3 regions of the Romboutsia sp. genome follow, and region 1 is predicted to be linked to each of the others. Evidence: riboswitches for the same ligand, from Rfam matches in the RefSeq annotation. Region 1 holds a riboswitch; each other region holds the start of a gene.
The links. Region 1 has a riboswitch for cyclic di-GMP ahead of AC11VW_RS10920 (type IV pilin protein). Riboswitches for the same ligand answer to the same signal wherever they lie in the genome.
Positions count from the first base shown of each region.

Region 2: linked by a shared signal. The riboswitch ahead of AC11VW_RS00210 (methyl-accepting chemotaxis protein) and the one ahead of AC11VW_RS10920 (type IV pilin protein) in region 1 are both predicted to bind cyclic di-GMP.
Region 3: linked by a shared signal. The riboswitch ahead of AC11VW_RS10225 (flagellar basal body protein) and the one ahead of AC11VW_RS10920 (type IV pilin protein) in region 1 are both predicted to bind cyclic di-GMP.

Region 1 covers NZ_JBXKIW010000072.1:13,670-16,888, forward strand. The annotation lists gene glmU (bifunctional UDP-N-acetylglucosamine diphosphorylase/glucosamine-1-phosphate N-acetyltransferase GlmU) at 1-393, shown strand, start outside; gene AC11VW_RS10915 (ribose-phosphate diphosphokinase) at 480-1,430, shown strand; cyclic di-GMP riboswitch class II at 1,674-1,756, shown strand; gene AC11VW_RS10920 (type IV pilin protein) at 1,885-2,358, shown strand; gene AC11VW_RS10925 (GspE/PulE family protein) at 2,494-3,219, shown strand, end outside.
Region 2 covers NZ_JBXKIW010000002.1:16,896-20,114, forward strand. The annotation lists gene AC11VW_RS00205 (radical SAM protein) at 1-659, shown strand, start outside; cyclic di-GMP riboswitch class I at 1,219-1,295, shown strand; gene AC11VW_RS00210 (methyl-accepting chemotaxis protein) at 1,737-3,219, shown strand, end outside.
Region 3 covers NZ_JBXKIW010000065.1:9,527-12,745, reverse strand. The annotation lists gene AC11VW_RS10230 (tetratricopeptide repeat-containing glycosyltransferase family 2 protein) at 1-674, opposite strand, end outside; cyclic di-GMP riboswitch class I at 919-1,003, shown strand; gene AC11VW_RS10225 (flagellar basal body protein) at 1,436-1,762, shown strand; gene flgC (flagellar basal body rod protein FlgC) at 1,767-2,171, shown strand; gene fliE (flagellar hook-basal body complex protein FliE) at 2,189-2,512, shown strand; gene fliF (flagellar basal-body MS-ring/collar protein FliF) at 2,535-3,219, shown strand, end outside.

The DNA.
Region 1 (3,219 bases):
GCATACTTAAGACCAAATAGTAACATAGGAAACAACGTAAAAATAGGAGACTTCGTAGAAGTTAAAAATGCTACAATAGAAGACAATTCTAAAGCATCACATCTTTCTTACATAGGAGATGCACACGTTGGAAAGAACGTAAACATCGGATGTGGAGTAGTATTTGTAAACTACGATGGTAAAAGTAAATTTAAATCTGTAGTAAAAGATGGAGCATTCATAGGCTCAAACTCTAATTTAGTTGCACCAGTAACGGTAGAGGAAAAAGGATACATAGCTACAGGCTCAACTATAACAGAAGATGTTCCACAAGGAGCATTAGCAATAGCAAGACAAAGACAGGTAGTAAAAGAAGGTTGGGTAGAAAACCAACAACAAAAAGATAAGAAATAGCAACTAAATGGATTATTATTTTTAGGCACTATAGCCTTGAATTTTTAATAAATATAACAAATGTTTAAATTTTCGGGAGGATGTACATGAATACTAGCGGAAGCGAAATCAAAATACTTGCAGGAAATTCATCTAAAGAATTAGCTAAGAAGATAGCTGATTACATAGGAGTACCAGTAGCAGACTGTGAAGTTGGAACATTCAGCGATGGAGAAATATCAGTAAACATCAAGGAAACAGTAAGAGGATGTGATGTTTTCGTAGTTCAATCAACAAATAGTCCAGTAAATGATAACTTAATGGAATTATTAATAATGATAGATGCAATGAAAAGAGCATCAGCAGGAAGAATAACAGCAGTTATACCTTATTACGGATATGCAAGACAAGATAGAAAAGCTAAGGCGAGAGATCCAATCACGGCTAAGTTAGTTGCTAACTTATTAACGGCAGCAGGAGCGGATAGAGTATTAACAATGGATTTACATGCAGCGCAAATCCAAGGATACTTTGATATACCTCTAGATCATCTGCAAGGTGGAAAAATACTAGCAGATTATTTCAACGAAAAGCAAATACAAGATTTAGTAGTAGTATCACCTGATTTAGGAAGTGTTACAAGATCTAGAAAATTTGCTAATAGCTTAGATGGAGATGTTCCAATAGCTATAATAGACAAAAGAAGACCTAAAGCTAACGTATCTGAAATAATGAACATAATAGGCGAAGTTAAAGGAAAGAATGTTATATTATTAGATGACATGATAGATACAGCTGGAACAATAGTAAATGCAGCCAATGCACTTAGAGAATTTGGTGCTAAGGATGTTTATGCTTGTTGTACACATGGAGTATTATCAGGGCCAGCTATAGAAAGAATAGAAAGTTCAGTTATAAGTGAGTTAATAGTACTTGATACTATACAACTTCCTGAAGATAAGAAAATAGATAAAATACAAATCAAGACTGTAGCTCCTTTATTTGGGGATGCTATAAAGAAAATATTCTCTAACGAGTCTGTTAGTATATTATTCTAATTAATAATATTACTAGATACACCTTATTTATTATAAATAGGGTGTATTTTTTTCTGAAAGATTTCCTGAGAAATTATTATAATTAGATTATATTTCAAATTAGTACAAGAATAGTTCTGTAGTATTATTAAAATATATATAATCGATTAAATATAATATGTATTTTAATACACTAAAGTAGTAAAAATATATATTGAATTTGTTGATTTTAAAAGAAATACATGGTATTATGTAAATAAATGGTAGTGATTAGAGACGATGAAGTATATCCTGTATATGGGCACCTAGGATATATGGAGCTAGTGGTGCAACCGACTATGTTTATTTAAGTTAACTTTAAGTTAGCTAAGAGATAAGGATGGTCTTTTTGTTTTGGTAAAATATTCCTGATAAATGATTAGGACTTATATTGGTTGAGGGATATTATATAAAAAAATAATAAGGGGGAAGTTATATGATAAAAAACTTCAAGAAAAAGAAAAATAATAAAGGTTTCACTTTAGTGGAATTATTAGTAGTAATAGCTATTATAGGAGTGTTAGCAGTAGTGGCAGTACCAGCTTTATTTAAAAATATAGAAAAAAGTAAAGTTGCTAGTTTAGAAACAGATATAAGTGCTATAAAATCTGCATCGCTAGCTAAATATTCGGATACAGGAGCATATCCTGCAACATCAGGTACGGTGACGTTAGAAAATGCTCTAGCAGGAGAGATTGAGAACTTATCTAAACCATTTGAAGGGGCTACCTATACATTAACTGGATCAGTTCCAACTGATTTAGTATTACAAGTTACAGCTACTTTTAGTGATAAGGCCCAAAATAAATTAGTCAAAGATTTAGGGATTGGAAAAACTGAGGCCGCTAAAACTACGAATGGTTATGTAAGTGCAACAACGCTTAGTTATACACTTATAAAAGGAAATTAATTTAATGAAAAAGAGTTTTTATCTTTAAGATTTAAACTCTTTTTTTTATAATAAATACTTAATTGTATTTTTATTTATTATAAATCTTAAAAAGATATCAATTTAAAGCTTATATAACATAAATGAGGTGAAAATATGCCAAAAAAAATAAGAATTGGAGATAAATTAGTTCAATACGGATACATAACAGAAGAACAATTACAAAAAGCACTATCTCTACAAAAAGGAACAGGAAAAAGAATAGGTGAAATCCTTATAGAGCAAGGATTAATAAGTGCAGAATTACTAACAAACGTACTAACAGAACTACTAAATGTAGATAACATAGATCTTACCCCATCAAATATAAGACCAGAGGCAATACCAAAAATACCACAAAATATATGCAAAAGATACAAAGTATTTCCATATAAAATAGAAGACAACAGGCTGTATCTGGCAATGGAAGATCCTCAAGATAGAGAAGCTATCCAAGATGTTAGACGTATAACAGGTATGGATATAGTACCAAATATAGCAACGATATCAGAAATAAACCAAGCAATAGAAGTATGGTATTCAAATACAGATATAGATAAAGCGATAAGTGAATACGCAAAAAATGATATACAAAACACGTTAAAAGATGAAATAACAGGAGAAGAAGATGTAAACTCAGCTCCTATAGTCAGATTAGTTCACAATATTTTAGAAAGTGCAGTTAGAAAAAAAGCAAGTGATATACACATAGAATATGACGGAGATTTCATGAGGGTTAGATTCAGATTAGACGGGATTCTCATGGAACATATGAAAACAAGTGCAAAAGCGTATAAAGCAATAATAAGTAGAATAAAAATAATGGCGAACTTAAATATTTCA
Region 2 (3,219 bases), on a different contig from region 1:
CAGGAGCCATGAGTGATCCATATAATCCATTTGAAAAAAAATATATGTTAACACGAGAAGCTTTAGAACTAGTTAATGATAATAAATTTGGAGTAGCTATTGCAACTAAAAGTGATTTAGTAACTAGAGATATTGATATACTAAAAAAAATTCAAAGTCACTCACCTACAATTGTTAAAATGACAATAACCACTTATGATGATGAATTGTGTAAGTTAATAGAGAAGAATGTAATCCCTACATCGGATAGATTTAAAGCTATAAAAAAATTATCTGATAAGGGGATATATACTGGTGTATTATTAATGCCGTTATTACCTTATATTAATGATAATGAAGAAAATATAAAAAATATTATAAAAACAGCTTATGAATGCGGAGCTAAATTTGTATACTCTCATGATTTGGGTGTGACATTAAGACAGAATCAAAAAGAATATTATTTTGAGCAGTTAAGAAGGATTTTTCCGAATAAAGATTTAGATAAAATGTATATTAAAACTTATGGTGAGGCTTATGAAAACAAAGTTATAAATTATGAGAATATGTGGTGTATTTTTAAACAAGAATGTGAAAAATATAATCTTTTGTATAAGATGGAAGATATAATAACAGATTATAAAAGAAAATATGAAAAAACTCAAATTAGTTGGTTTTAACAGTATAAGAATAAAAGTAGATAGTAAAAAAATCATAACTAAATTAATGATTACATAATATTAGTAAAATAATAAAAAATATAATTATTATGGCTTAATTATATTTATAAGTGTTAAGAAAAAGGCTGATGCTAAATAGAAATGTAATAAAAATACAATGAAATTTCAGTTAGTTATACATATATTAAATAAAATATTTGAAAATTAGTACAAGTATTGACTAATTTAGCTAATCTATACGTCTACTAAGAGGGTGTAAGTCCACATTTTTAATGTCCTTGACAAAGGGTCCATTTTAAAAATCAATATTCTTTTATATTATAGGAAATTATAAATTTCCTTCCTTATGAATAATGTTAAAATGCTCTACCAAAACAATTCTCAAGCAACAGGCAGGGATTTTAAGTCACTTGTAGGCAAAATAACTTAGACTAGTGGTGATACGAGCGAAGTAAATTCTTCTACTGTTGCATTTTAAAAATAACATAAATATACATAATATCTTAATTATTTACAAAAATATCTATTCATGTTAAGATAAAATGTAAACTTAACTATAAAATTAAATTAGCAAACCCGAAGTGATTCGGCGACGCAAAGCTAGAGGGACTTTTTAAAAGTTAGCCAGTTGCATAAATTTGTCTTGTAGAGAAGAGTGTTAACAGGTTCATGTTGATGCTCTTTTATTTTTTACACTATACAAGTGGATTTTTAAAATTGTAATATTTTAACGTGGGAGGTTTATTATGGGGAATTCCAAAAACACAAGTACTTTTAGAATCGGGAACAAATGAATTTGAAATTATGTAATTTACTATTTCAGGTAAATTATGTAGGGAAATGTAATAAAGGTTTGCAAGATTATAGTTATATAATATGTAAAAAATAATGAAAAAATATGATGTTGTAGCAAACGTTGTTATTTTCTTTAAGAATCGAACAAATGCGTATTATATGAACTAAAGGAAAAATGCTATGATCAGACAAGTAAATAACTAAGTCTTAAATGGTTAATTTTATTAGTAATGATGATAAATTAACATGTAAAGCAAAATAATAAAGGGAGATAAATCAAAAATGAAATTTAAATTAAGACATAAAAGTAAAGATCAAGATAAAAATAAAAGTATAAAAACTAAACTTACTTTAATAATTGTGTGTTTTGCAGTTATTTGTTGCTTATTATTAGGAGCAATTACAAGTTTTCTAAATTATAAAACTTCTAATGATATTTTATCAAATACAGTTGTAGAAACAACTAAACAAGCTTCCGAAAACGTTTCTCAAAAAATTATGAATCTTGAAAATGCAGCGATTCAAACAGGAATTATAAAAGAACTTTCAGACCCTAAAGTAAGTAAAGAAGAAAAACAAAAAATTATAACTAAGCAGGAAAAGTTCTATGGAGTAGCATTAGGTCAAATTATGGATGTAAATGGTAAAGATCTTTTTAGTGGAAAAGATTATTCTGAGAGAGACTATGTTAAGGCTTCTATGGAAGGAAAAGCATATCTGAGTAGCCCTGTTGTTAGTAAATTAACAGGACAACTTATAATGGTAGTTTCAGCACCTCTTTGGGAAAATGGAGTACAAGGTAGCAAAATAGTAGGGGTTGTAACTTTTGATGTAGATAAAGATTTTTTAAATGAAATTGTTACTAATATAAAAATAGGCAAAAATAGTGATACTTACCTTCTAGATAGTCAGGGAACAACAATTGCAGATAAGGATACTAGTGCTGTTGGTGTAGAAAATTCTATAAAACAATCAGAAACAGATAAAAGCTTAATGCCTTTTGCAAAGGCAGACAAAAAGCTTATTTCAGGAGAAACAGGATATTCTGATGTAAAAGCAGATGGTAAAAATTGGCTTGTAGGATATGCTCCAGTAGAACATAGTAATGGTTGGGGTATAGGTATAATGGTAAATAAGGCTGATTTTCTTGGGCAAATGTATACTTCAATCATGACTACGGTTATATTAGCTATAGTATTTACAATTATAGCATTTATTGTAGCAATAAGGCTTTCTAATAAAATAGGAAACCCATTAAAAGAATGTAGTGAAAGATTGAAAAAGTTAGGTGAAGGTGATTTAAATTCAGAAACTCCATTTATAGATGAAGATGATGAGATAGGTCTAGTAGCAGATGCTACAAGTAAAATAGTTAACGACCTTAGCGAAATGATAAATATTTTAACATATTCATTAACTGAAATTAGTAATGGAAATTTAGATATTGATGTGGATAAAAAAAGAGCAAGTGAGTTATTTATAAATGATTTTGAACCTCTATCAATAGCTGTATACAAAATTGTAGATAGTTTAAATAGTACTTTAACACAAATAAATGTTACAGGTGAACAAGTTTCAATGGGTTCAGACCAAGTAGCAGAAGGTGCGCAATTACTTGCTCAAGGTGCTACAGAACAAGCAAGTTCAATTCAAGAACTTTCAGCAACTATAACTGAAGTTTCAGAACAAATAAAGCAAACTGCACAAAATGCAGCAAGAGCAAAAGAAATATCTGTAAAATCAAGTATTGCTACAGATAGAGGAA
Region 3 (3,219 bases), on a different contig from region 1:
AAAGCATCAGTATCAACATTAAAATTAGTATAAAAAGCGTCGAAATAAGGTAAGGCCTCTTTATACATCTTGTTACTATAATAAGTCTTAGCTGCTTGATACAATAAATATGAATTATTTCTATTTTCTTTCAATTCATTAAGTATCAAAGAAATATTTCTCTCAAATTTATTAGTATGTAAATACCCATCATGCTCTAACTCGATATCTACTCTTTTACGAGGATAACTAGAATCCAATTGTTCGTGAATACTTCCATTAAAATAAACACCCTTAGGAGCTAATCTAGATATAAAAGAATTAGATTTTCTTATTTCACCATCTTGTTCAAATAAATTAACTATTTTTATTTGACCTATAGTCTTATCTTTAGAATTCATAAATTTATAAATACTATTTAAATCTATATTAATAATAAATTCGTCTGCATCTAATATTAAGTTCCAATCACCACTAGATTTGCTAATAGCATAATTTCTAGCATTAGCAAAATTATCATCCCACTTATAATCATATACTTTAGCATTAAATTCTAATGCTATATCTTTAGTTTTATCTGTAGACCCTGTATCTACAATTATTATTTCGTTAACTATATTTTTAACACATTCTAAGCATCTTTTTAATTTAAACTCTTCATTTTTAGTAATCATTACTAAACTTAATTTTTGCAATATATTATCCTCCAAATTTTATGAATACTAAAGTTATTATACGGATGAAAAGTATTATTTTTAACCTTATTTATATTTAATTGCTCTGATAACTGAGAAAAGCTAATTTATGATTTTCTTTTAGCTTTAAATTTAGCATATATGTTAGATATCGTTAGGACGCTAATATCCTGACTTTAAATATTTAAATATAATAAAAAAGTTTCATATTATGTAAGATTATGGTATAATTTACATATAAATAAAATTTAATAGGCAAACCTAGGGAAATCTAGCGACGCAAAACTATAGGGGCTAAAGTTAAAAAACTATGCCAGCCAGCTGCCGAAGAGTTAATAAACTTTTTGTTATCACTGCTGATATAACAAAATACTCTTTCAAGGGTATTTTTTTGTGTGAAAAAAACAATGTATTATAATTATTATTATAAATTGTAAGTCGAACTCAAAATAAAATAAGAATAACTTCACATAAAGGGAAAATATGAATTATTATATCTAAAAAAGTCAAAAAAGTTAGAAAATAGTTGTCATATTTATATTAAAATGTAGAATGTCATTGAAAAAAAGTGTATAATGTAGATTATAGCTTACTAAAATGAAATAAAAACGTTGGATAATTGTGTAGTTAAAATTTATTTTATAATTTTATTTTGGTTTGCATTCAAGCAATTAGCAATGAGGAATAATATTATAAAAGTAATTTAAACTATTCTTTTCGAGGATAGTTTTTTTATTGAAAATAACAAATTAGGAGGGGTTATGGATATATACAATTTAATGAAAATGAGCTTAGATGCTACAGACTTAAGAAGTAAAACTATTGCAAATAATATTGCAAATATAAATACACCAGAATATAAGAGAAAATATGTAACTTTTGAAGAAACGTTAAATGATAGTATGGGAAATAAACCTAAAATAGAAGTAAAAACTGATACAACTTCAGTTATGAGAGAAGATGGAAACAATATTGATTTAGAAAATGAAAAGGTAAATCAAGCATCGACAACACTTGAGTATAATGCTTTAGTGAACCTTACTAATACTAAGTTAGCGATGATAAAAAGTGTAATATCGGGGAGGTAAGTAAATGAGCGTTTTTAGTGGAATGAGAATTAGTGCAAGTGGTCTTTCTGCAGAGAGATTGAGAATGGATATTATATCATCAAATGTGGCAAATTCTAAAACTACAAGAACTGAAGATGGTGGGGCATATAAACGTAAAGTTGCTACTTTTTCTGAAAATTATGATGAGAAATTAGGTATGCTAGGTGTAAAAACTGTATCAATAGAAGAAGATAAGTCTCCTCTTAGAAAACTATATGAGCCAGAACATCCAGATGCAGATGAAAAGGGATATGTGGAATATCCTAATGTGGATATGTTAGTTGAAATGTCAGATTTAATAACGGCGTCTAGAGCTTATGAATCTAACGTTGATACTTTAAATGCACAAAAAAGTATGCTATCAAAAGCACTAGAAATAGGAAGATAATATAAAGAGGTGAGTATATGCAAGGTATAAGTGCTATAGCAGCGAAGTCAAATATATTTACACAAGGTATAGAAAATACTGTGGTAAATAATGAACAGCTAGTAAATAAAAAAGAGTCAAAGGCAAGCTTCTCAGATGTTATAGGTGATGCTATAGAGAAAGTAAATGAAAGTCAAGTGAATGCTAACAACAAGATAGAAGGCCTTATTAAAGGTGAAAACGTAAGCATGCACGAGGTTATGTTGTCAGTACAGGAATCACAAATGTCAATGCAGTTGATGTTAGAGGTTAGAAATAAGTTATTTGATGCTTATCAAGAGATAAGTAAAGTGCAATTGTAGGCTATTAACAAGGAGTAAATAAATGAATGTAAAAGAAATTATACAAAATATAAAAAATTTCATGGGCACTAAAAAGGAACAGTTTAATGGCTTAAAAAAAGGAAAAAAGATAGCTATTATAATTGGAATTATAACTATTATTTTGGCAACTATTTTTGGAATTAAATATGCAAAAGATAATAAATACGATGTACTTTTTTCAGGTTTAAATTCTACTGATGCTAAAGTTATAACTAGCGAATTAGAAAGTAGAAAAGTTGAGACTAAGGTAGAAGGAGATCGTATATATGTACCTAAGGAAGAAGTAGATAAGCTGAGACTCGAATTATCAAGTAGTATATCTAATGGTTCAAAGGGGTTTGAACTTATGGATGAGGGTTCTTCTTTCGGTATGACTGATGAAGAATTTGAGATAAAAAAACAAAGAATGATTCAAGGAGAGATAGAAAAGACAATAAAAACTTTCCCTCAAGTAGAAAGTGCAAGAGTACAGATAACACAAGGTGAGAAATCAGTTTTTGCTAAGGAAAGTGTTCCAGGAAAAGCTGCTGTATCTATTAATTTGAAGCCAGGTACGAATTTAGAACCTAGTCAAGTAAGGTCTATAATGTCATTAGTATCTGCAAGTACTTCTAATATACCAAAACAAAATGTTGAAGTAATAGATCAAAATATGAATTTATTATCAGAAGGTATATTTGATGAAA